Linked DNA regions of Magnetofaba australis IT-1. The protein of the gene in region 1 interacts with the protein of each later gene in a pairwise test. Links are inferred from orthologs where the notes say so. Each region holds a gene or a part of one and is shown in the gene's direction. Other genes may lie near its edges. The genes, in order: MAIT1_RS16950 and mobA.

Evidence for each region.
Region 2: the proteins of MAIT1_RS16950 (region 1) and mobA interact in binary tests that used the Escherichia coli proteins (3 or more experiments, as listed by UniProt). The link is inferred for Magnetofaba australis IT-1 from one-to-one orthologs.

The regions. Positions count from the first base shown.
Region 1 is NZ_LVJN01000020.1:1,081,366-1,092,272, reverse strand. What follows is about bases 5,048-7,930. They hold MAIT1_RS16950 (bifunctional molybdopterin-guanine dinucleotide biosynthesis adaptor protein MobB/molybdopterin molybdotransferase MoeA), read left to right. Parts: upstream 5,048-5,551; coding sequence 5,552-7,309; downstream 7,310-7,930. Other genes in these bases: MAIT1_RS16945 (methyl-accepting chemotaxis protein), read right to left, coding at 7,345-7,930; MAIT1_RS16955 (hypothetical protein), read left to right, coding at 5,048-5,534. In the rest of the region: MAIT1_RS16975 (NUDIX hydrolase), read right to left, coding at 1-314; MAIT1_RS16970 (class I SAM-dependent methyltransferase), read right to left, coding at 318-1,469; MAIT1_RS16965 (LbetaH domain-containing protein), read right to left, coding at 1,608-2,264; MAIT1_RS16960 (glycosyltransferase family 2 protein), read right to left, coding at 2,274-3,287; more of MAIT1_RS16955, read left to right, coding at 3,438-5,047; more of MAIT1_RS16945, read right to left, coding at 7,931-9,618; MAIT1_RS16940 (SCO family protein), read left to right, coding at 9,661-10,398; MAIT1_RS16935 (PstS family phosphate ABC transporter substrate-binding protein), read left to right, coding at 10,597-10,907. UniProt on the Escherichia coli protein: Catalyzes the insertion of molybdate into adenylated molybdopterin with the concomitant release of AMP.
Region 2 is NZ_LVJN01000015.1:324,297-335,309, reverse strand. The notes cover bases 2,579-5,567. They hold mobA (molybdenum cofactor guanylyltransferase MobA), read left to right. Parts: upstream 2,579-3,767; coding sequence 3,768-4,367; downstream 4,368-5,567. Other genes in these bases: MAIT1_RS03750 (YbaN family protein), read left to right, coding at 5,412-5,567; MAIT1_RS03755 (hypothetical protein), read left to right, coding at 4,924-5,256; MAIT1_RS03760 (hypothetical protein), read left to right, coding at 4,382-4,867; MAIT1_RS03770 (hypothetical protein), read left to right, coding at 2,940-3,746; MAIT1_RS03775 (radical SAM/SPASM domain-containing protein), read left to right, coding at 2,579-2,880. In the rest of the region: MAIT1_RS03780 (ATP-binding protein), read right to left, coding at 1-1,389; more of MAIT1_RS03775, read left to right, coding at 1,768-2,578; more of MAIT1_RS03750, read left to right, coding at 5,568-5,846; MAIT1_RS03745 (hypothetical protein), read left to right, coding at 5,873-6,322; MAIT1_RS03740 (rhodanese-like domain-containing protein), read left to right, coding at 6,346-6,768; MAIT1_RS03735 (hypothetical protein), read left to right, coding at 6,884-7,687; MAIT1_RS21990 (HD domain-containing phosphohydrolase), read left to right, coding at 7,766-10,798. UniProt on the Escherichia coli protein: Transfers a GMP moiety from GTP to Mo-molybdopterin (Mo-MPT) cofactor (Moco or molybdenum cofactor) to form Mo-molybdopterin guanine dinucleotide (Mo-MGD) cofactor.

The DNA.
Region 1 (10,907 bases):
TGCTGGGTGAGAATGGGCTCGGCATCAAACGCCACCGTAGCGCCCAACTCCGCCATGGCGACTTTTTCGATGCGCTGCTCCATGTACTCCTTGAAGCGGATAATGCCGCCAGGGATATGCCACCCTCGGGGGTAGAACCCATCATCGCGCCATGTCAGCAACGTGTGCCCCGCTGGATTCTGAATCAGCAGATCCACATTGATCATGGGCGTTAAGCGGCTCACCAACAGGAACACATCCTCCGGCAGGCCGCTCTTGGCGTCATCCACCGCCGCATCAATGACCGCAATGGCCGCCTTGAGCGCTTCGGACATGCGTTACACCGACTCCAAACCATCCTCACGCAGGATGGCCACGGTCAGATTGGGGTCGTATTCGGCGCGCAGAATCCGCGCCACCTCGTCGGAGTAGCTGGCGCACATCACCAACACCGCATCCACGGGGTCTTCACGCAACTGGCTGGGCGCAAAGATCTCCAGGTGGCTGGCGGGGGTAAATCTACCCTGCTTGAACGGCGCCGAGTCCACCACGTAATCGCAGCGTTTGCCCAACCCCAGAAGACTCATCACCGCCAGCGCCTGATGCCCGGCGCCCCAGACCGCCACGCGGCCTCTGCCTGGAGCGGCGTCGAGCCACGCATGCACATCGGCATGGATCTTTTGTCGATAGGCGCCCAGTTCACTTAAATCCGTACGCTGACGTTTGCGTACATGGGCGGTGAGGATGTAGTCATGCCAAGTCTGCTCGCAGCGAATCACCTCAAAACCACACATGCCCAACATCTGCGTGAAGCTCTGTTCGGTGAAGTAGAGCAGATGATCGCCGATGAACTCCGAGAACAGCTTATCGCGTAGGATCATGTCGAAATTGGGGACTTCCAGCAGACCCACGCCGTCGTCGGTGAGGTTCAGGCAAGCGGCGCGCAGGGCTTTGACCGGATCGGGCATGTGTTCGATGAAGTTGAAGCTGAACACCGCCTGAAACGGCCCGGCGGCAAGCTGCTGATCGGGGCGTTGCAGATAGCCTTCGGAGGCCGTCAAACCCTCCTCGATACAGGCCGCTACGGAGCCCGGATTAAACTCCAGGCCATGGGGATTGAGACCGGCCTCTTTGAGCAGGCTGAGATATTCGCCGCGCCCGCAGCCAATCTCCAGCGCCGCAGCGTCTTGCAAACCATATTCGGCCACAAAAGCGGCGAATTGCTCGCGTCGATACACCGCCATCTCCGGCGAGTACGCCGCCGCCCGCACCACTTCGCGATAGTAGCGCACCGGCGGGTCGGAGAGCTGAATCGCGCCGCAGCCGGAACACTGACGCACGCGCAGATTGACGCCCATATCATCACCAACGGAGTCGGCATCGGGCATAAACTGCGCCGCCCCAGGCATATTCTCCAAGGTCAGCAGCGGTTCGGCGTAGAGCGCGCCGCCACACACGCGACAAGGGTAGGCGCTGATAGCAGTTGACATAGGGTACACATCGCTTTGCTGAAATGGTTCGTTGCCATTTAAAACAGGAATTCACGGCGCCAGTATAACCAGACTCCACGTAAAATGCGCCAAAGCAATGGCAAAACAGCCTGTTTTTGCCATGATCAACGACGAAATTCAATCTTTGTCGACATCCCGAATGGCCCGCGCCGGGCAGCCGACCGCCACTTTGCCGGGCGCCACATCGCCGATGACAGTCGCGCCCAAACCCACCAGAGCGCCGGTTCCAATCCGCACCCCCTCGCGCAGTTTGACGCCACTGCCGATGTAACTCCACGGCTCCACATGGCAGGCGCCGGAAATGGTCACATGGGAGCCCATCACCACCCCCTCGCCGATGTCGGCGTCGTGCGCCGCCACCGTTTGCGGCAGGATAATGCTATGCCGTGCAATGCGCGCCCCGGCGGTGAGCACCACACCGGCCTGAATCAGCACATTGTCGCCGATCATGCACTCTGGCCCCACCACCGCAGCGGGGTGAATCAGCGTTGCCCAGCGCTCTGATTTGAGATTCAGCGCCTCGATGATGGCGCGCCGTTTGTGGAAGTTATCCGGCCTTCCAGGAACCGCCAGCACCGCCGCGTCGGGGCGCTCGGCCAGCACCTCACGCCCGCCCAGCACCGGATAGCCGCCAAACGCCGAGCCCTTCTTGTCCGGGTCGTCATCGACGAACCCCAGCACGCTCCAGGTCTGGCGCTGGGCGTTGATCGCCTCCACCACTCCCACCGCTTCGCGGGCGTTGCCATTAAACGGAAACAGAATCAGCGGACGCATGGGCGATCCTTATGAGATTTGCGATGGAAACGGCGCGCCGCGCGCACGACTATGCGCCGGAGGATGAGCGGAGTCCGCCTCCACAAAATAACTGGGGCGTTTGCGCGACTCATCCAGCGTGCGCCACACATACTCGCCCAACAGCCCCAACATGATCATCTGCACCCCGCCCAGCACCAGCACGGTGGTCATCAGAGAGGGAAAGCCCGGCACCATCTCGCCGGTAATCAGCGTCACCGCGATCACCACGGCAGCATACAGCAGGCCCAGGGTCGCCATGCCCACGCCCACCCGGGTCATCATCTGCAATGGCAGACCGGAGAAGGCGAACACCCAATCCTTGGCCAGACGCACTTTGGCCTGGAAGCTCCACTTGGAGTGGCCCGAGGCGCGCAGTCGCCGATGATAGCTGATCGCCTCCTGGCGGAACCCCGCCCACGCCAACAGCCCGAACAGCGAGCTATTGCGCTCCGGGCAGGCATTGACGGCATCGGCCACACGGCGATCCATGAGAAAGAAGTCGGCTTTGGAGAGGTCTACGCCATCGGTGGGCGCGGCCCCGGCGGCAGTGAGCAGCAGATAGAACGCCCGCGCCATGGTTTTGTTGAGGAGGGCTTCGTCATTGCGGTCGGTGCGCAGCGCCCACACCACGTCGGCGCCGCCCTCCCAACGGGCGATCATCGCCTCAATGGCCTCAGGGTTATCCTGGCCATCGGCGGAGATGCACAGCACCGCATCGCCGCGCGCCTGCCGCAATCCAGCGCGCAAGGCGATATGGCTGCCGCTATTGCGGCTCAAGCGGATGGCGCGGACCTGGGGGTCGTTCAACGCGCGCACGGCATCAAAAGTGCCATCGCTGGAGTGGTCGTCCATTACCAGGATTTCGAATGTCGCGCCCAGACGGGTCAGATGACCGCTGATTTCACCGATGGTGGCGGCGATATTGTCGGCCTCGTTATAGGCGGGGATGACAACGCTCAGGCTCATATCCAACAACGACCCAAAAGAGTGGAGAGAATCCATTTTTCGACGCCGGTTTCCCAGCGTCCGCCGCAATACGCCAAATCACTTGAGCATAGCCGCCTGGATTTGTCCAGGCGAGGCGGCTTGACTTGGCTCCTATGGGGCGGGAAACTATCCGCTTTGCCTCTGCGTCGCCAGTTTGGAGCCTGCATGTCGTCAGCCCCCGCCATCGCCCTGTTTGCGCAGCGTCGCCGTCCGTGGGACTGGGCATTGGCGCTGCTGCTGCTGGCGTTTGCCTGGCTACAGGCGTTCCAGGCGCTGGATAACAACGGCAAACCGCGCAACTTCTTCAGCTACTACCATCCGCAGTTCTCCGCTGCGGTGATGGTGGGGTGCGGACGCGGCCTGCATGCGGTGGACCGCCACGTCAGCCCGGAGCTGGAACGCTTCCTCGCCTTCTCCGCCAGCCACCGCGCGCAGAGCTTTGACTGCGCCAACCTACCCGCCGACGCCGTCGCCGAGCCTCTCACCGGCTTCCAATCGGGCTACCGCAATCTGATGCTGATGCTGGGCTACATCTGGCAATGGAGCGGCGTCTCCTGGCCTGCGCTGTTTCCGTTTCTGGCGCTGTTCCATGGCGTCGCCGTAGTCCTGGCCTATGGCCTGTTCCGGTTGGTGAGCGCGCCGCTCATCGCCGCGCCCGCCGCCCTGTTTATCGCCATTGCGCCGCCGATTCTGTGGACTATCAAAACCTTCCGCGACTACTCGAAAATTCCGTTCTTCTTCGCCCTGTTCCTGATTTTGGGACTGCTGGCGCGGCGCGCGTTGAGTCCGTGGCGTCTGCGTGGATTGGCGCTGCTGGCGGGCGCCATCGCTGGGGTGGCGGTGGGCTTTCGCCCCGACGTGTATATCTTCCTGCCCGGCTTCATCCTCACCCTGGCGCTGTTTCTGCCGCCAATCCCCACGCCGCGCCCCTGGCTGCTCAAAGCGCAACTGATCGGCCTGCTGCTGCTGGGGTTCGTCCTGCTGGGACTGCCCACCCTCAAAGCCCACACCGGCGAGTCCGGCAGCGGCATCATGCCGGTGATGGGGCTGGGCAAAGGTTTCTCCCATCGGCTCAACGTCACCCACTCGGTGGCGGAGGTGAGCTACATCCACGCCGACCGCTACGCCCACGCCTTTGTGTTCGACTATCTGGAGCGCATCGACGGGCTGCATCTGACCTACGCGCCGGAGAATTCGGTGGATCTGCTCACCGCCGACTACTCCCGCGCCGGTCAGGCCTATTGGAACGCGCTGCTGGAGCTGATGCCCGGCGATCACATCACCCGCGCCATCGCCGCCGCGTGGCGGGTGCTGGAGATGGGGCCGCTGGGTCGCTACGGACCGCTGCTGTTCGCCCTGCTGCTGCTGCTGATCGCGCGCCGCTCGCCGCGACTGGCCATCTTCCTGGCCCTGGCCACGCTGTTCTTTGCCGGTTACAGCAGTCTGGTGTTCCTCGACCGCCATATCGGCCATCTGCTCATCATCCCCATGCTGTTCACCCTGTGGGCCCTGCAGGGGGGGCTCTCCTGGGCGCTGCAGCGACGCCCCGCGCTGGCCCAACAGGGTTGGATTGCGCCTCTGTGCATCCCCCCCGCCCTGGCCCCTGCGCCGCCATGGCGCGCGCAAATGCGCAATATGGCGCTCACGCTGATGGCCCTGGGCGCCCTCACCGCCGCGCCGCTGTGGGCCGCCCGCGCCTGGCAACAGCATGCTCTCTCGGGCTATATCCAGGAGATCTTAGACGCCCCGACTGAACCTATCGCCGCGCTGGAAACCCACTCCCTCACCGATGGCTGGGTGCGCCTGACCCACGAATCCCTCAGCCGTCCGCGCCGCACGCTGGACGCCACCGCCCAGGCCCACTATCTGCGCCTGCGCTGGAACGGCCCTGCCTGTGGGCTGACCGAGACGCCGCTGCGCATGCTCTACCGCGCCTCGCGGGAGGATTTCAGCCGCGCCACCGTGCTGCATCTGGGTGATCAACCGCTGACGCTGTTCTGGCCCATCTATCAGGCCGACTGGTCGCGCTTTGTGGGCATCGAACTGCCCGCCAAGGCGCGCAACTGTCTGGTCTCCGCCCAGCGTTTGCGCGATCCCCTGCCCTTTCCGGCGCTGCTGCTGCTGAGTCTGCCCGACGATTGGCGCGCCCGCCCGCTGTATCAGACCCTGGCGCCGCCGCAGTCGCCGGAACTGTTTGAACCTTCGCCTTTCTTTACCCATGACCGCGTGCGCGGCTTTAACGTGCCCGCCGGTGAAGGGTGATTGCTGGAGCCCTGGCCATGTTGAATATTCCCCTTCCGCCCCTGTTGGGCATCGCCGCGCAGAGCGGCGTGGGCAAAACCTCCCTGCTGGCCGGAGTGATTCCGCTGCTCAAAGCCGAAGGACTGCGCGTGGCGGTGGTCAAACACACCCACCACGACTTCGAGCTGGATCAGCCGGGCAAGGATAGCCACCGCCTGCGCCAAGCGGGCGCCGAACCGGTGATTCTGGCGGGAGATTCGCGCCTCTCCACCCCCGACGTGGCGGTGAGCGAGGAGGATGACCCGCTGCGCATCGCCTTGACGCAGTTGGCGCTGGACGCGCCGGACCTGATTCTGGTGGAGGGCTTTCGCGACCACCCCGATATCGCCGCCCGCCTGGAGGTGCATCGCGCCGCCGCAGGCAAGGCGCTGCGTTACCCCAATGACCCCAGCATCATCGCCATTGCCGCTGACCGGGAGCCCGACGGCGCGCCAATCCCGGTGCTGGAGTTGAACGACCCCGCCGCCGTCGCCGGTTTCATTCTGGAGTGGCGCAGCGCGCAGTGGAGCTTTCAGGATGACGGCCCGCTACTGGACCTGGACGCCGCGCGCGATCACATCCTGGAGCTGGTGCGTCCGGTCACCCGCGCCGAATCGCTGCCGTTGTGCGAAGCCCTCGGGCGCGTGCTGGCCGATGACGCCCGCTCCCCCATCGACGTGCCCACGGCGGACAACTCCGCCATGGACGGCTTCGCATTTCGTTTTGACGATCTGAATCCCGATGGCGGCGGCGTGTTGCAGGAGGTGGGAACCGCCGTTGCCGGGCATCCATTCACGGGCACCACGCCTGCTGGCGGCTGCGTGCGCATCATGACCGGCGCGGCCATGCCTGCCGATTGCGATAGCGTGGTCCCGGTGGAGAACACCCGCCGCGACGGCATGACCATCCACATCCAGCCCGGCCCGCGACGCGGCGGTCATGTGCGTCGCGCCGGCGAGGATATTGCCCAAGGCGCAGCCGCGCTTCACCAGGGCGAGCGCATCGGACCGGCGGGACTGGGCGTGCTGGCCTCCATGGGACTGGCGCGGATTTCGGTGTTGCGTCGCGTGCGGGTGGCGCTGTTCTCCACTGGCGACGAACTGCGCTCGGCCGGACAACCCATTGAGCCGGGTCTGATCTATGATAGCAATCGCTACGCCCTGATGGGTCTGCTGCAGCAGTTGGGCGCGGAAGTGGGCGATCTGGGGATTCTGCCCGATGATGAAGAGACCCTGCGGCTGGCCCTGCGCGGCGCCAGCGAAAACGCCGATGTGATCATCACCTCCGGCGGCGTCTCCATCGGCGATATGGATCTGGTGAAAACCGTACTCAAGGAGTTGGGCCAGCTGGATTTCTGGAAACTGGCCATCAAACCGGGCAAGCCGCTGGCGTTTGGCCGCCTGGGCGACGCCCTGCTGTTTGGCCTGCCGGGCAACCCGGTGGCGGCCATGGTGACCTTTCTGCAACTGGCGCGCCCGGCGCTCATGCGCATGGCGGGCGTCCCCAACTGGCGCGCGCCGCGCTACCGCATGCGCTGCCTGAGCGACATCGCCAAAAAGCCGGGCCGCGCCGAGTTCATTCGCGGCTACTATCAGCGCGACGCCATCGGCAACCTCACCGTCAGCAAAACCGGTCCCCAAGGCAGCGGCCTGCTCACCTCCATGGCCCGCGCCGACTGCCTCATCACACTACCGCGCGCCTCTGCGGGGGTGCGGGCGGGCGACTGGGTGGAGGTGGAGCCGCTGGGCGCGACGTAAACCCGACGCGGATTCCCGTCGCGCCGACGCACGGTTTAGCGGCTTGAAGCCTCCAGGAACAGCCCATCCAACTGCTGGAACAGCTGTTTGCGCTTCTCGTTAAGCGTCTGAATCCCCTGGCGCGCCTTGGATTCGTCGCCCTTGCCGCACGCCTCCTTCACCTGCCCGGTGAGCGCGTGGAGCTGTTGGTGCGCCTGCACCGCGCTCTGGAACTTGGGATTCTCGCCAAACAGGCTCTTGCCCTGGTTTTGCCACCAGTCGCCAAAGCCGCAGGCGACATCCTCGCCCATCTCCACCTCACGGCCGCGACTGACGTTCTCCATCTGATTCAGACAGCGCAGGTGCGACTCTTTGAGCTTGCGCACATCGAACAGTACGTTGGCCTGGTCGGCGGATTTACGCGTCGCCTGCAGACTGGTGACCGCTTGATGGATCTCCTCTGTGAGTACGCCGACATATTGAATGGAGCCGTCCAGATAGTGCACCCGACGCATGGTCTGCTGCATGCTGCCTTCAGTATTGCCCAACACCTTGGCTATCTCCTCGGAGGCTTGATCGGCCACCCGGGCGGATTGACTGGCGCTCTGCGCCTGTTGGGTGATGGCGCTGGCCATATCGGCGGCCTGGGAGGCGGCGTCGGCGATGCCCTCAATCCCCTCCACGGTGGTCTGCACCGAAGTGGAGACCTCATTGGCGGCGCTGGCCAGCTCATTGGCGTTGAGACTCACCGACTCCGCCGCAGTGGAGACCTGCCCCATGGTCTGGCTGATCTCCAGCACCGCGCGCTCCTGCTCATCGACGGTTTGAGAAATCTCCTTATTGGCTTCATACACCTTGAGCATCATCTCCGAGACCGACTTCGTCACCATCTCCGCCTGCCGACTCTCCTGCTGAATGGAGGTGGTGAGCTTGTCGATCAGCTTGGTCGCTTCGCCGGTTTGACTGGCCAACTCCTTAACCTCATTGGCCACCACGGCAAAGCCCTTGCCCGCCTCGCCAGCGCCCGCCGCTTCAATGGAGGCGTTGAGCGCCAGCATGTTGGTTTGCGAGGCGATGCTCTTGATGGCCTCAACCACTTTGGAAATCTCCAGGGTGGAGCCGATCAGGCGGTTCATCACCGTGGCGGTCTCCTGCGCCTGATTGTTGGCGTCGCCGCTGAGTTCATCGGCCAGACGGCAGCGATTGCGCACTTCGCCCAGAGAGGCGCTCATCTGCTCCATGGCCGCCGCCACTGTGCTCACGGATGTGGTGACCTCCCTGAGATTGGCGTTGACCGCGCTGATATTGCTGCTCATCTCTTCGGCGGCGCTGGCCATGGTGTTGGTGTCCTGGCGACTATGCTCCGTGGTTTGGGCGATGAGCCCCACCTGATCGGAGAGCGCTTTGACCTCGCGGCTGATGCTGTTCATGCTGTCATTGGCCGCATGGATGCTCTCTCTGAGCGCTTTGGCCTGCCCCAGCACCGCGCTGCTCTCTTTGGCCACCTGACTGGCCAGCGTGTGGGCCTTGTTGGAATCTTGATCCAACGGCGCTTTGAGCCGCACCAGTTCATTGCCGATGGCCGCCAGGCTCTCCGCCTGCAGGGTCACCTGATGATCCATGCGGGTGGCCTCCTGATGCGCTTGCGTGGCGCTGGTAATGGCCGCATGATTATTCCGGAACTGGTAGAAGAAGTACCAGGAGAGCCACAGCGCGGCGCCGGAGTTGAGCAGCACCAGCAGCACATGGTTGAGCAGATGCAGCCAGATATAGTCGGTGGTGGGCCAGATCGCCAGCGGATCGAAAATGGTCAGCAGCGTATGGTGGACGGCGGGGATCAGCGTGGCGATCAGCAGCGAGCGCCAGCAGAAGTAGATGGTCAGGATCACCACGGTGACGAAGTAGACCATGTGGCCTTCGAGGATGAAGCCGTCAGGCGAGCCGGTGGTTTGATGCACGAAAACCACCCATTGGTAGATCAAGGCCAGCGCAATTACATGCCGGGTCATCTGCCCGGTGGGACGCAGGTACCAAAAGATGGTGGTTGGCAGCGCGCCAACCAGCCCTGCAATCAGTCCAAAGGTAACGCGGCTGACGCCATCCACGGGGACCAGACCGCAGAAGCGGGTGACCACATTGGCGTAGTTGGCGTGGTTCTCCGCGCCATAGCCAATGAGCATAAACAGGGGAATGTAGGCCCACAGCACAATGATAAACGCCTTGCTGGCGTTTTGCCGCACCCGTTCCAGGGTGGGCGCAACCTCCCGCACATCCTCCCACACGGTTAATGTGCTGACCCAGGACTGCTTGGTTTGCGCCGTATTTTCCACAAGCCCGCCTCTCGTTACCCAACCGGTTAAGGGATCCTGACGATGTCGCCTGAACCCAACACAAAGCCTGTTCGTCTCAAAACGCTGATGATCACCATCAGCCTTGTTCTGCTGGGCTCGGTAGCGCTGATGGTCGGACTCAATCAGGCGCTGGAGCAGAACCGCCCGCCAGAGCAGGATCCTGCGCCCACATGGCTCCCCGTCTCGCCCGCCCGCGCCATTCAGCCCCTCGCCCTGGAAGGAGCCAGCGGCGTGGTCGACGCCACCGCCTTACAAGGAAAGTGGACGCTGTTGGCGGTGGGCTTTACCCACTGCGCCGATAGCTGCCCCATGGCGCTGCACACCATCTGGAGTCTGCTACAAGAGCAGAGGCTCCACCACCCCAGCAGCGCCCCGTTGCAAGTGTGGTTTGTCTCCATCGACCCCCAGCGGGACACCCTGGACCGCCTGAACGACTATGTGCAGGACTACGCCATTCCACCCCATGCGCCCGCCATCACACCGCTGCGCGGAGAGCTGCCCCAACTCCGCCGCCTCAGCGCGCTGTTGGGGGCGCAATTCAACTATCCGCAATGGCGCGACAAGGCGGAGTATCCGGTGTTGCACACGCCGGACATCTACCTGATCAACCCGGCTGGAGAGTTGACTGCGCGCTTCCCCATGCCGTTTTCCGTCGCGGCCTTGGTTGAAGGTCTCCAGGCCCATGGGTGGATGGCTTCCCCGCATCCGCACAAGGAAGACAATCCACATATGTCGCATACAATGGGTGACAAACATTGATAGCATGTCATCGCGCCGTCATGTTAGTGAAAATCCATTTAACCCCATCGCCACCCGACTGAATTCCCTAAACTGCGGAAAGTGCTGGGCAACGCCGTGCCAGCCGGATACCTTTGACGGAGCAATCCTGGTGGAAGACGCCGACTACATCCTGTGCAAGAGGCAAGGTCACTGCCCCCCAACGAGTGAGAACGCGCCATGATCACCCTTTTCAAGCGTCTACGACATCACCGAGTCACACTCCTGTGCGCATTGGCTCTGTGGGCGGCGCCCGCTCCCCAGGCAAGGGCGGAAACCTTGGAGATCGTCGGCACCGGCGACGGCATGATCGTGCTGCACGCCCTGGCCAAGGCGTTCTCCGTCAACCACCCCCAAGATGAGATTGTCGTGCCCGACAGCATCGGCTCGTCAGGGGGCTACAAAGCGGTGGGCAATGACAAGGCGTTGCTGGGCAGAGTGGCGCGCAAGATCAAACCCCGTGAGGAGCCTTACGGCTTAACCTATCTGCC
Region 2 (11,013 bases), on another replicon or contig:
GCGAATGATCTGCACATACTCGCGCTGATCGTTGTCCAGACGCGTGGAGGCCACCATTTCGCCCATGCCGAGAATGGCGTTCAAGGGCGTGCGGATCTCATGGCTCATGGTGGCCAGAAACTCGCTTTTGGCCTGATTGGCGGCGTCCGCCTGCTCCTTGGCCTGCTGCAACTCAAGGGTGCGCGCATCCACCAGATGATTGAGCTCCTCGGCCTGACGCCACAGCATCTGCTCACGCCGCCGTCTATTGAGCATACGCCACGCATACCAGAACAGCGATGGGAACATCACCAGCGCGCACGCCACAGCGGCGCGCATCACCTCTCGGCGATGCGTCGCCACCCGTGTTTCATACAGAGCAAACAGCTCTTCACTCAAATGTGAAAGGGTATCCGCGTGCTCGATAAACGCCCGGTGGGACTGGCGATACGCCTGCGACGCGGTATCGCCGACATAGAGGGCGTGAAACGCCTGATCCAGCCGCACCAACGCATCTTCGGTGCGCACGATCAACGCCTGCGCCGCGGGCGCGCTCAATGGCGGCAGCCACAGGCGATCCCGCTCCTGGCCTCTCTCATGGTAGTAGCCGCCGGATTTGAGCGCGGCGAGCAGCTCCATATAGGACTCTTCCAACTGCATATGCCGCGTGTTGCCGGGATGCAGCGCCGCCATCCCCTCATCGGCGTCATCAGAGAAGGGCAACACGTAGAGCCGCGCGCCGAACAGATCGCCCACTTTGGCGTTGGGAAACTGGGCGCGATGGCACTCTAAACAGGTTTCCGAGGTGGCGCGGTCTGGCGCATAGAAGCGGATGAAGAGTTTGCCGTCGCGGCTCTGCGGCAAAGCAACCAATTCCGCCCCATCCAGCGCCAGGCGCCGGAACGCCTCACGATCCAGTTCGTCGCGCAAGCCCTTGTCCGGGTTCATCGGCTTGTTGGAGAGGATCTCCAATTGCGCCCCGGAAACCGACTCGAAGCGCGCATTGACCATGCGAATAAAGGTGGCGGGAGAGGGGATGTGAGTCGGCCCGTCCAAGGCGAGTGGGTCGGCCATGCGCGGGGCGAAGCCCTGCGTCACCTCACTGGCGTAAACGCTGCGCAGACTGGAGACATAGTCGTCCAAAGCGCCCACTTGCCGCTCCAGGAAACGCAGCGTATTGTTGCGAATCAGAACGTTCAGCCCGGCGGCGTTCATCTCGGCAACCAACACCCGCTGCCTGCCCAGAGCGTGCATCAGCTGAGCGTCGTGACGCGCCTCGCGCAAAGAGAGAAACAGCCACAGCAGAGTCACTGCGATCAACATCGCCAGCACAATCGCCAGCGCCCGGTTGAATACCGACCCTGTGAGCGCCTGGTTCATGGAGCTTTGCGGAAGCGTAGAAGCCGTCATTCCCCCTCCTCTTGCTGGAGAACCCCACTTGAAGCATACTGAATCACACAGTTGATTTCCGCCTAATTTTTGAGTTTTTACATGTTTTTTTCTTACTTTGACTCCACAGGGAACCCAACCGCGGTCGCCACGCTCCAATTCCCTAGGCGCCGTCGTCCAAATTTTCTCCATCCGGACCCCGACAGAGGGTTGGCGGATGCGCTGGCTTTGGCGCAATCATTGAATGCGACAATTCGTTCGCGATCCCCGGACAAACCGCGTGGATCATGTTAAACAGAGTCGTATGGCCCATGTGACGCGCCGCGCGCGCGTCCTTTTGACCAGAGAGGAGCGCCCGCGCATTGGCGGTCCCTCCCCACTGCACAGGATACCTCAGCCATGACCACCATCGTAGAAGACGCCAACTGCGCCCTGAACCCGGACGAACAGAACAAGCGCAATGAGTTGATGGCGCGCAAACCCTATGTGGCGAAAAAGCTGGCCGCCATCTCCGCCCAGGAGGCGCGCGGCGAGATCAACCCCATCATCCGCTTGGAAAAGAGCTATCTGTGCAACTTCACCTGCACCCACTGCTCGGCGGAACACTATATGGATCGTCATCTGCGCAAGGTCTTCAAAATCGAAGACTCGCGCCGCAAAATGGATCTGGACGACGTGCGCGAAATCTCGCGTCAGGCCGACGAACTGGGGCTGGCGCGCTTTGTGCTGACCGGCGGCGAGCCGCTGCTGATGAAGGACTTCGATGAGGTGGTGGAAGCCATCGATCCAGACAAGCACTACATCATCACCGACACCAACGGCTGGCTGCTGGATGACGAAAAGGCGCGCCATCTGAAATCCATCGGCGTGGAGAAGGTGCAGCTCTCCCTGGACAGCTACATCGAAGGCGACCACGACGAGTTCCGCAACATGCCGGGCTCCTATAAGCGCGTGATGCAAGCCATCGACGCCAGCCTCGACGCCGGCCTCAACCTGATCCTCTCCACCGTGCTGGTGAAGGGACGCGCCCGCACCCAGGAGTTCCGCGACCTGTGCAAATTCTCCACCGATCGCGGCGTGGGGCTCTACACCTGCTACGCCAAGCCCACCGGCTCGTGTGAAGAGCACGCCGACCTGGTGATTGAGAAAGAGGACGCCGACGCCGTGCGCGAGCTGGAGAAGGAGTACAAGGTCTTCACCCACATGACCCCCTCCTACGGCTCCTACAAGGGCTGCATCACCGTCAAAGGGATCATCACCATCACCGACACCATGGAGGTGACCCCCTGCCCCTACATCGACTTCTCGTTGGGCAATCTGCGCGAAACGCCGCTCAAAGAGGTGCTGGCGCGCGGCATGCGCAACCCGTGGCTGGGGCCCCATCGTCCCGACTGCCTCATCGGTGAGGATCAGAAGTTCATCGCCATTCACACCGCCAAGACCAAGGATCAGCCCTTCCTGCCGATCCCCTATGGCCAGGGCTTCTCCGACAACGATTCGCTGTTCGCCTGATCTTGTTGACCCGCGCCAGACGCTTTGCTTGACGCTGAATTCCGCACGGAAAGGACGCCATGCTCGACCAGACCGATACCCAGACCGCCGCCCCCACCCGCCTGTTTGACGACACCGGGCGGCGGATCCCCCCTGTCGGCCTGCAAGCCGAGGCGCACCCCATCTCCCGCGGTTACTTCAAGATCGACCCGCAACAGATCGACTACGCCGCCATCCACAGCCGTCTGACGCGCCTATTGCCGCTGCAAGGCGCGCCCGACGCGGCGGCCTTCCAGGCTCGGGTGGAGGCGGCTTTGGCGAGTCTGCGCGCCGACCCCAACACCGCCGATGTGCTGACCAGCCAGGCGATCCCTTTCATGCTGCCGCGGGCGACCTACGCCGATCTGGGCGCGGCGGTGGAGGAGACCTACATCCCCGCTGTGGCCGCCGCCTTTGGCGAGGTCCAGCCTGACTACGACTTCACCAACCACCACATCGGCGGCTTTGGCGGCAAGCTCGCCCCCGCCCCGGGGGCGCGTCAGGAGACGCTGCTGGCGCGCATGGCCGACGATGTCGTGGTGGGTGTGCTGCTGCCCTGCCTGCCCGGCTATTCGGTTCCCGCCGCGCGCGAACAGATGGCCTCGCTGCCGGAGCAGTTCCTGCTCGCCGGGGCATTGGAGCAGTGCGCGGCGTTCGTCTCCATCCCTGATCTACTGGTGCGCCCCCATGGCTATCCGCCGCTGCTGATGTGGAGCGGCGCGCAGTATGACAACGACGAGTTCGCGCCCCACTTTGAGGCTTACGGCTACAATCTCACCGTCAACTCCCGCGGCCACTTCGGCCACGCCAATGAGTACTGGTCCCACGCCCTGACGGTGCTGGCCTAACTGCGTCCGGCGACCCGGCGCATGGCGGATTCCGCGACCATCTGCGCCGTGGTGCTGGCGGGCGGACGCGGCCAACGCATGGGCGGACGCGACAAGGGGTTGATCCCCTGGCGCGGCAAGCCCCTGGCGCTGCATGTGCTGGAGCGCCTGCGCGGGCAATCCCACAGCGCGCTGATCAGCGCCAATCGCCATACAGCCGAGTACGCCCGATGGGGCGCGCCGGTCGTTGTCGACGATGGCGGCCCCTATGGCGGCGCGCTGTGCGGCGTGCTCTCAGCACTCTCCCACACCCCCGCCGACTGGCTGCTCACCGCCCCCTGCGACGCCCCCCTGCTGCCGCTGGACCTGGCCCAACGCCTGCTGCGCGCCCGCGCCGAGAGCGGCGCGCTGATGGCCATCGCCCATGACGGAACCCGCCCACAGCCAGCTTTCGCCCTGATCCATCGCGATCTGGAGCGCCCCTTGCAAGCTTGTCTGCACAGCGGCGAGAAGCGTCTGAACGGCTGGGCCCGGCAAGTGAATGCGGCCCACGCCGACTTCTCCGATTGCCCCGCCGCGTTCACCAACGTCAATGACCCCGAGCAGTTTGCCCAACTTGAGCAGATCGCCGACCAGCTCTGAGCCCACGGAACGCCATGCGCCTGATCACCCTCAATACGCCGCTGCAATCGACCCTGGACATTGAACAGATCTCGCCGCGCTGGCGCCGCGAGACCGAGAAAATGGTGGACAAAATGGCCAGCGGCGCGCTGATCTCCCTGCCCGGCATCGCCGGTTACGCGCTGCGGGTGGCCAGCACGGCGGCGCCGTCGCTGCTGCAGTTCGCGATTCTGGCCCCGCCCATGCCCGCCATCGCCGGCACGCGCACCCCCACGCCCATCCTCACCGTCACCGCAGCCATCGCCGACTCCCGTTACGCCGCCGACCTGTGGCGCGACACCGTGCAGCGGGCGTTTGACGCCCACCCCAAGTGGTCCGCCGACTCCCCGCCGCAAGCCTCCTGGTGCGCGCTGTCGCCGTGGGCGGCGCTGGCGCGGGTTCCCGCCCCCAGCGCCACGGCGGCTTCGGACCTGGCGAAAGCGCTTGTGTGGCGCTGGGCCACAACCGATAGGTCAGGATAGCGCGGCGCCGATGGCGCGCGCAGACATCCACCGCATAGACCGATGGAGAAGCCGCCATGCGCGCCCTGTCCATGACGTTCATCGCCGCCGCCCTGTTCATCGCCCCGTCGCTGGCGTCTGTGAGCCTCGCCCACGCCGACGAGGCGATCTGCCCCGAAGCCAAAAAGGCGCAAGCGGCGAAAAAAGTCGCCGCCAGACTGCCCGCCGATCGCCCCACCTTCGATCTGCCGCGGTTTGATCCCACGCGCCCCAGCCCGCCACGCATGATGATCATGCCGGTGATCATCGCCACGCCGCAGCAGCCCGACTTCCAGGAGCATGTGCTGGTCCCCGGCGGCTCTCTGCCCATCCACACCTTCGTCAATCCAGTGCAGATTCCGCCCTATTGAGCCCGATTGCGCCCGGAATTCCGCAATCACACAAATCTTCCGCGCGCGGAACTTCCTTCATCGCGCGCCAGACAAATCCTCAGTACGCGTTAACACTTGTGCGCCGGGGCGGTTTTCCCTTGCCCGGAACCGCCTGTCGGGTTATCTGACTGCCCATGGATATTGATGCGCAACCCACTTGGCGACGCTGGCTGTTCCTCTCCATCGGCTGGCTTGCCGTCGTTTTGGGATTGATCGGCGCGGTGCTGCCGGTGATGCCCACCACGCCGTTTCTGCTGGTGGCGCTGTGGGCCTTTGCGCGCAGTTCGCAACGCTTTCACGACTGGCTCTACTATCACCCGCTGTTCGGCGCACCGTTGCAGCAGTGGGTGGAGCATCGGGTCATTTCGCGACTGGGCAAACTGCTGGCGGTGGGCGCCATCAGCGTCGGCTACATCGGCTTGGTGCTGCTGGTCAAGGCGCCGCTGTCGGTGACCGCGCCAGTGGGGATTACGCTGGCCATTCTTATCGGCTATCTGCTCACGCGCCCCTCCTATCCGCCGCCGCACTGGGAGGCCGCCGCCGCTCCCGACGCCTCGTCGTCCCAATAGCCGTTTTCCCCTCTCAAGGCAGGTCCATGGGCAAGAAGAAACTGAAGAAGAGCAAAACCAAGCGTCATCCAAAAGTGGCGCTCACCGGCGCCCAGAGCGTCGAAGCGTTGGTCGCCATGGAGGAGGCCGCCTGGGTCGACCATCTGCTGCCCCAGGAGAGCGACGCCCCGGCGCCGATCAAGCGCAAGAACAAAACCCGCGACGCCAAGTCTGACAGGAAAGCGGACAAGGCGGACAAACCGGATAAAACGGGCGCATCGGACAAGGCGGCGAAAAAACGCCTGCTCCTGCTCGGTCAGGCCCTCGACCACGCCATGCACTGCGGCGACATTGAACAGACCGTGGTGATGCGCTGGGCGCAGAAGCATCTGAACGCCGAGCAGATCGCCCGCCTGGAGCTGGAAGTGGAGGATGATCTGCCCCCCGCCACCCGCCCCATCCGGCTGAAACAGGCGTTGATCCGCCTGCCGGAGTAACCCGCAACCCATCGGAGACCGCCATGCTGCCGTCCGCCCCCCACAGCCCCTCCAATCCGGAGCTGCACCACCTCTCCCCCGCCGACGCCTACGCGCTGTCGCAGCAGGAGGGCACGGTGTTCATCGACGTGCGCATGGAGCTGGAGCACTTCTATGTCGGCCATCCGGCGCGGGTGATCAATATCCCCTGGCAGGACTACCCCGAGTTTGAGATCAACCCCGATTTCGTCAAAGAGGTGAGCCAGAACGCTGGGAAGGATCAGCAGGTGCTGCTCATCTGCCGCTCCGGCCACCGCTCCATCGACGCCGGCAATGCGCTGCTGGCGGCCGGTTTTCAGCGCGTGGCCCATGTGGTCTCCGGCTTCGAGGGCGACCGCGACGACAACCACCACCGCTCCTCTCTCAACGGCTGGCGCAAAGAGGGGCTGCCCTGGGTGCAGTGCTGAGAGTGGCGCTCACACCCGAGGACGCTTGACTCCGTGGGGGCGACCGCCCCCACAATGGAAAGCCCCCTCCACCGTTCGCCGGGCGCCGCCCGGCGACGACACTTGAGGCGATTCGATGCCGCGCACGCCCGCCCACGACACCCTTCGGCAGATCAACAAGATCTTCAATCAAACGCCGGAGCCCGACCCCTTCACTCTGCGCCGCCTGAAGAAGGAGGCCGAGCAGCAGCTCTCCAGCGAGCCCGAATTCGCCAATCTCTCCCTGGCGCGTCTGGCCTGCCTCAACCACGAACCGGCGCAGATGGAGAGCTGGCACAAGAGCCACATCAATCTGCTGCCCGGGCAGGCGCAGCCGCATCTGGAGTATGGCGCTTCCCTGCGCAAACTGGGCTTCTTCACCGCCGCCCGCGACCGCGCCCTCCTGGCTCATGAAGTCGACCCCGCGCATCAGGGGGTGATTCAACAGATTATCCGCGACGCCATCTTATGCGGCGCGTTTCACCAGGCCCACGAGTGGATGCGCCGCTCGGTGGATGAGAGTCAGGCCCCGGTCTACCGCAAGCTGTATCACTTTCTGCAAGGGGTGCTGGAGCTGTTCGACCAGCGCGAGATCAGCGACGCGGCGTTGCAACAGGTGCAGGAGCGCGCCCTGGCGCTGCTGCGCGCGCAGGAGGTCTACCCCGCCGGGGTGCTGCGCAAACCCGCCGTGGCCCTGGAGCTGAATCAAACCGAGTCCGGCCCGCTGGTGAGCTGGCGTATCCAACTACGCCAGTCAGAAGAGGAGATCGAACGGTTTAACGAGGAATTACAAGCTGAGCTGGAGAGTTGGCCACAGCCGCCCATGCTGCGGCGGTATGTCCATTTTCATTTTAGCGGCTGGCGTGAGACGATCCCCACCCCCTACGGTTTTTATATGTAAACCTTTGCCATTGGCGAACCGATAGGCATAGTTGAAGCACGAACTCCATTTCAGTCGCCTTTGGGGGAAGGTTCGACCATGCTGGCAAAAACACCCTTTTTCCGCGTGCGCTTGCACATCGGCATCATGCTGCTGGTGATTCTGAGCTGTGGCATTCTGTTCAAAGGCGTGCTCACCATTGTCCACGACCAGAGCGCGCAGTCGGCTCAGGTCAACGCCAAGTCGCACTTTCAGGAGCGCGCCAGCATCCTGACCAAACACCTGAGCAGCGTGTTCGACTCCGCCAAGCTCACCGCCGCCATTCAGATCTCCAATCCCCTCAGCCATACGCCCATTGACGCCAACGGTCTGGCCCACCCCATGGCGCAACCGTTTATCGTCGCCGTGACCCACACCCCGGCGGTCTACAGCGTCTATCTGTCGCACCCCAACGGGAATTTTCTGCAAGTCATCAACGCGTTAAACGATCCGCAGATCGCCAAGGCGCGCAGCGCGCCGCCCAACACCGCCTACATCGTGCGCGCCATCGATCGCTCCAACGGCAAAAGCATTGAGAGTTGGCGCTTTCTCGACGCCAATCGCAGGATGCTGGATGTACGCATCAGCAAAGAGGTCACCTTCGACCCCCGCGTGCGCCCGTGGTATCGCAAAGCGATGCAGTCTGAAGAGGTCACCTTCTCCGACCCTTACGTGTTCCACTCCAATAGCGAGTTGGGGATCAGCGCGGCGATTCAAAGCAGTGATCATGAAGGTGAAATCATCGGCGTGGATCTGACCCTGGGCGGATTGGACGCCTTCCTGACCCATCGCATCCACTGGCCAGGCTCCCATGCGGTGCTGCTGGATCGACAGAAGCAGGTGCTGGCGCAGGCGCACATCCCCTCCAAATCGGGCCTTGTCACCCTGCCGCTGCCCCTGCTCAGCAACCTGGATGACGCCAACCAGACCTGGGCCATGCGCTTCTCCTCCCTCTACTCTCCGCAGAGTGGCCAACGGGCGCGCATGGTGGGTCCTGAAGGCATGGAGGAGATCCTCTACGTCAATGATCTGGATGGCTTGGACTCGCCCGTCACCCTGGCGCTGAGCGCGCCGCTGGCCAGCTTCATGGGGCCGGTGGAGACGATGTTCGACAACATTCGCTCGCTCACCATCATCCTGCTGGCGGTGCTGCTGCCGGTGGCGCTGATGGCCGCCTGGCTGCTTAGCCGCAATCTGGGCCAGCTCTCCACCGCCTTCCAGGGCTTTGCCCGCACCGAATCGGTCACCGGCCTGCCCGGCGGCTCGTTCATCACTGAAGCCAACGATCTAATCGAATCCGCAGGCAAGATGCTCAAGACGTTGCAGAGTCGCACCGAGCAGCGCGACGCCTCGCAGAAACGTCTGCACAAGCTCATCGAACTGGGCATCAGCATCGGCTCGGAACGCAAGCGCAACAAACTGCTACGCTCCATCCTCACCGGCGGAGTGGAGATGAGCCGCAGCGACGCCGGCACCCTCTACCTGCGCCAGGATGACGACACCCTCACCTTCGCCATCCGCACCAAAACCGATGAGCTGCCCGATATCCGCCTGCCGCTGTTTGACGAGACCGGCGCGCCAAACAGCCGTTTTGTCGCCACCCACGTGGGCGCCACCGGCGAGATCGTGCGCATTGACGACGTCTATCGCGAAACCCGTTTTGATATGTCCGGCGCCAAGAGCGTGGACAAGGACACCGGCTATCGCACCGTCTCCATGCTGTGCATGCCGCTGAAAACCCACGAGGGCGAGATCCTCGGCGTGCTGCAACTGCTCAACGCCCTGGACGAGGACGGCCAGCCGCGTCCCTATCGCGATGAAGATATCGGCTTTGTGGAGGCGGTGGCCGCGCAGGCGGCGGTGGCGCTGGCCAACCACCATCTGGTGGAGGGGCTGCGCAAGCTCACTGACGCCTTCATTCAGGTGATTGCGGGCGCCATCGACGCCAAATCGCCCTACACCGGCGGCCACTGCAACCGCGTGCCCATGCTGGCGCAGATGTTGGCGGAGGCGGCGGAGAGGAGCGACAGCGGGCCATTTGCCGACTTCCATTTCGCCAACGATGACGAACGCTATGAGTTCAAGATCGCGGGCTGGCTGCACGACTGCGGCAAGGTGGTCACCCCCGAGCATATCGTCGACAAGGCCACCAAGCTGGAGACCATCTACAACCGCATCCACGAGGTGCGCATGCGCTATGAGGCGCTCTACCGCGATGTGGAGATCGACTACTGGCGCGACATGACCGAGCCTTCCGCCGATCAGGAGGCGCTGGCCGCCAAACGCGATGCGGAGCTGGCCCGCCTGCAGGAGGAGTACGCCTTCATCGCCCGCTGCAACGAGGGCGGGGAGTTCATGGACCCGGAGGATATCCAGCGGTTGCGCGCCATCGCCGAGCAGACCTGGACGCGCCACTTTGACGACCGCATCGGCCTGTCCCAGGACGAGCTGCTGCGCTATGGCGATGAGCCGCCCATTGCGCCGCCCGCCACAGAGCCGCTGCTGGCGGACAAACCGCATCACGTCACCCCACGGCGCATGGCCGACCCCAGCAAGCCCTACGGCGACAACCCCTACGGCTTCACCATGGCCGTGCCCGACAACAAGCAGAACATGGGCGAGCTCTACAACCTGGCGGTCTCGCGCGGCACCCTCACCGCTGAGGATCGCTATATCATCAACGGCCACATGCTACAGACCATCTCCATGCTGGAGACCTTGCCGTTCCCCAAATTCCTCAAGCGCGTACCCGAATACGCTGGCTCGCACCACGAGACCATGACCGGCAGCGGCTATCCGCGCGGTTTGCGCAAAGAGGATATGTCGGTTCCGGCGCGGATGATGGCCATCGCCGACATCTTCGAGGCCCTCACCGCCTCCGATCGCCCCTACAAAAAGCCCAAGAGCCTGAGCGAAGCGGTGCGCATCCTCTCCTTCATGCGCAACGACGGCCACGTGGACCCGGAACTGTTCGATCTGTTCCTCACCAGCGGCGTCTATCGCCAGTATGGCGAGCAGTTCCTGCAACCGGAACAGTGCGACGAGGTGGATATCGCGCACTATCTGTCGGATGACGCCAAAACGGCGTCATAAGGGCGACAATGTGGCGTTTTTTTCCCGACAGTTGACCCGACGCCACACGGCAGGGGTGCGGGCTCCGCCCTAAAGAAACTCTGTAAGGCATGGGGAAATCAGCGGATTTTCAAAAACGGAAAGATGCCAATGATCATGGCGCCGGGATTGCTTTATAGATAAGCAATGAACGCGGTGCGGTCGCTCCGGCTGTTAGGCCCGAGAAACACACTCCC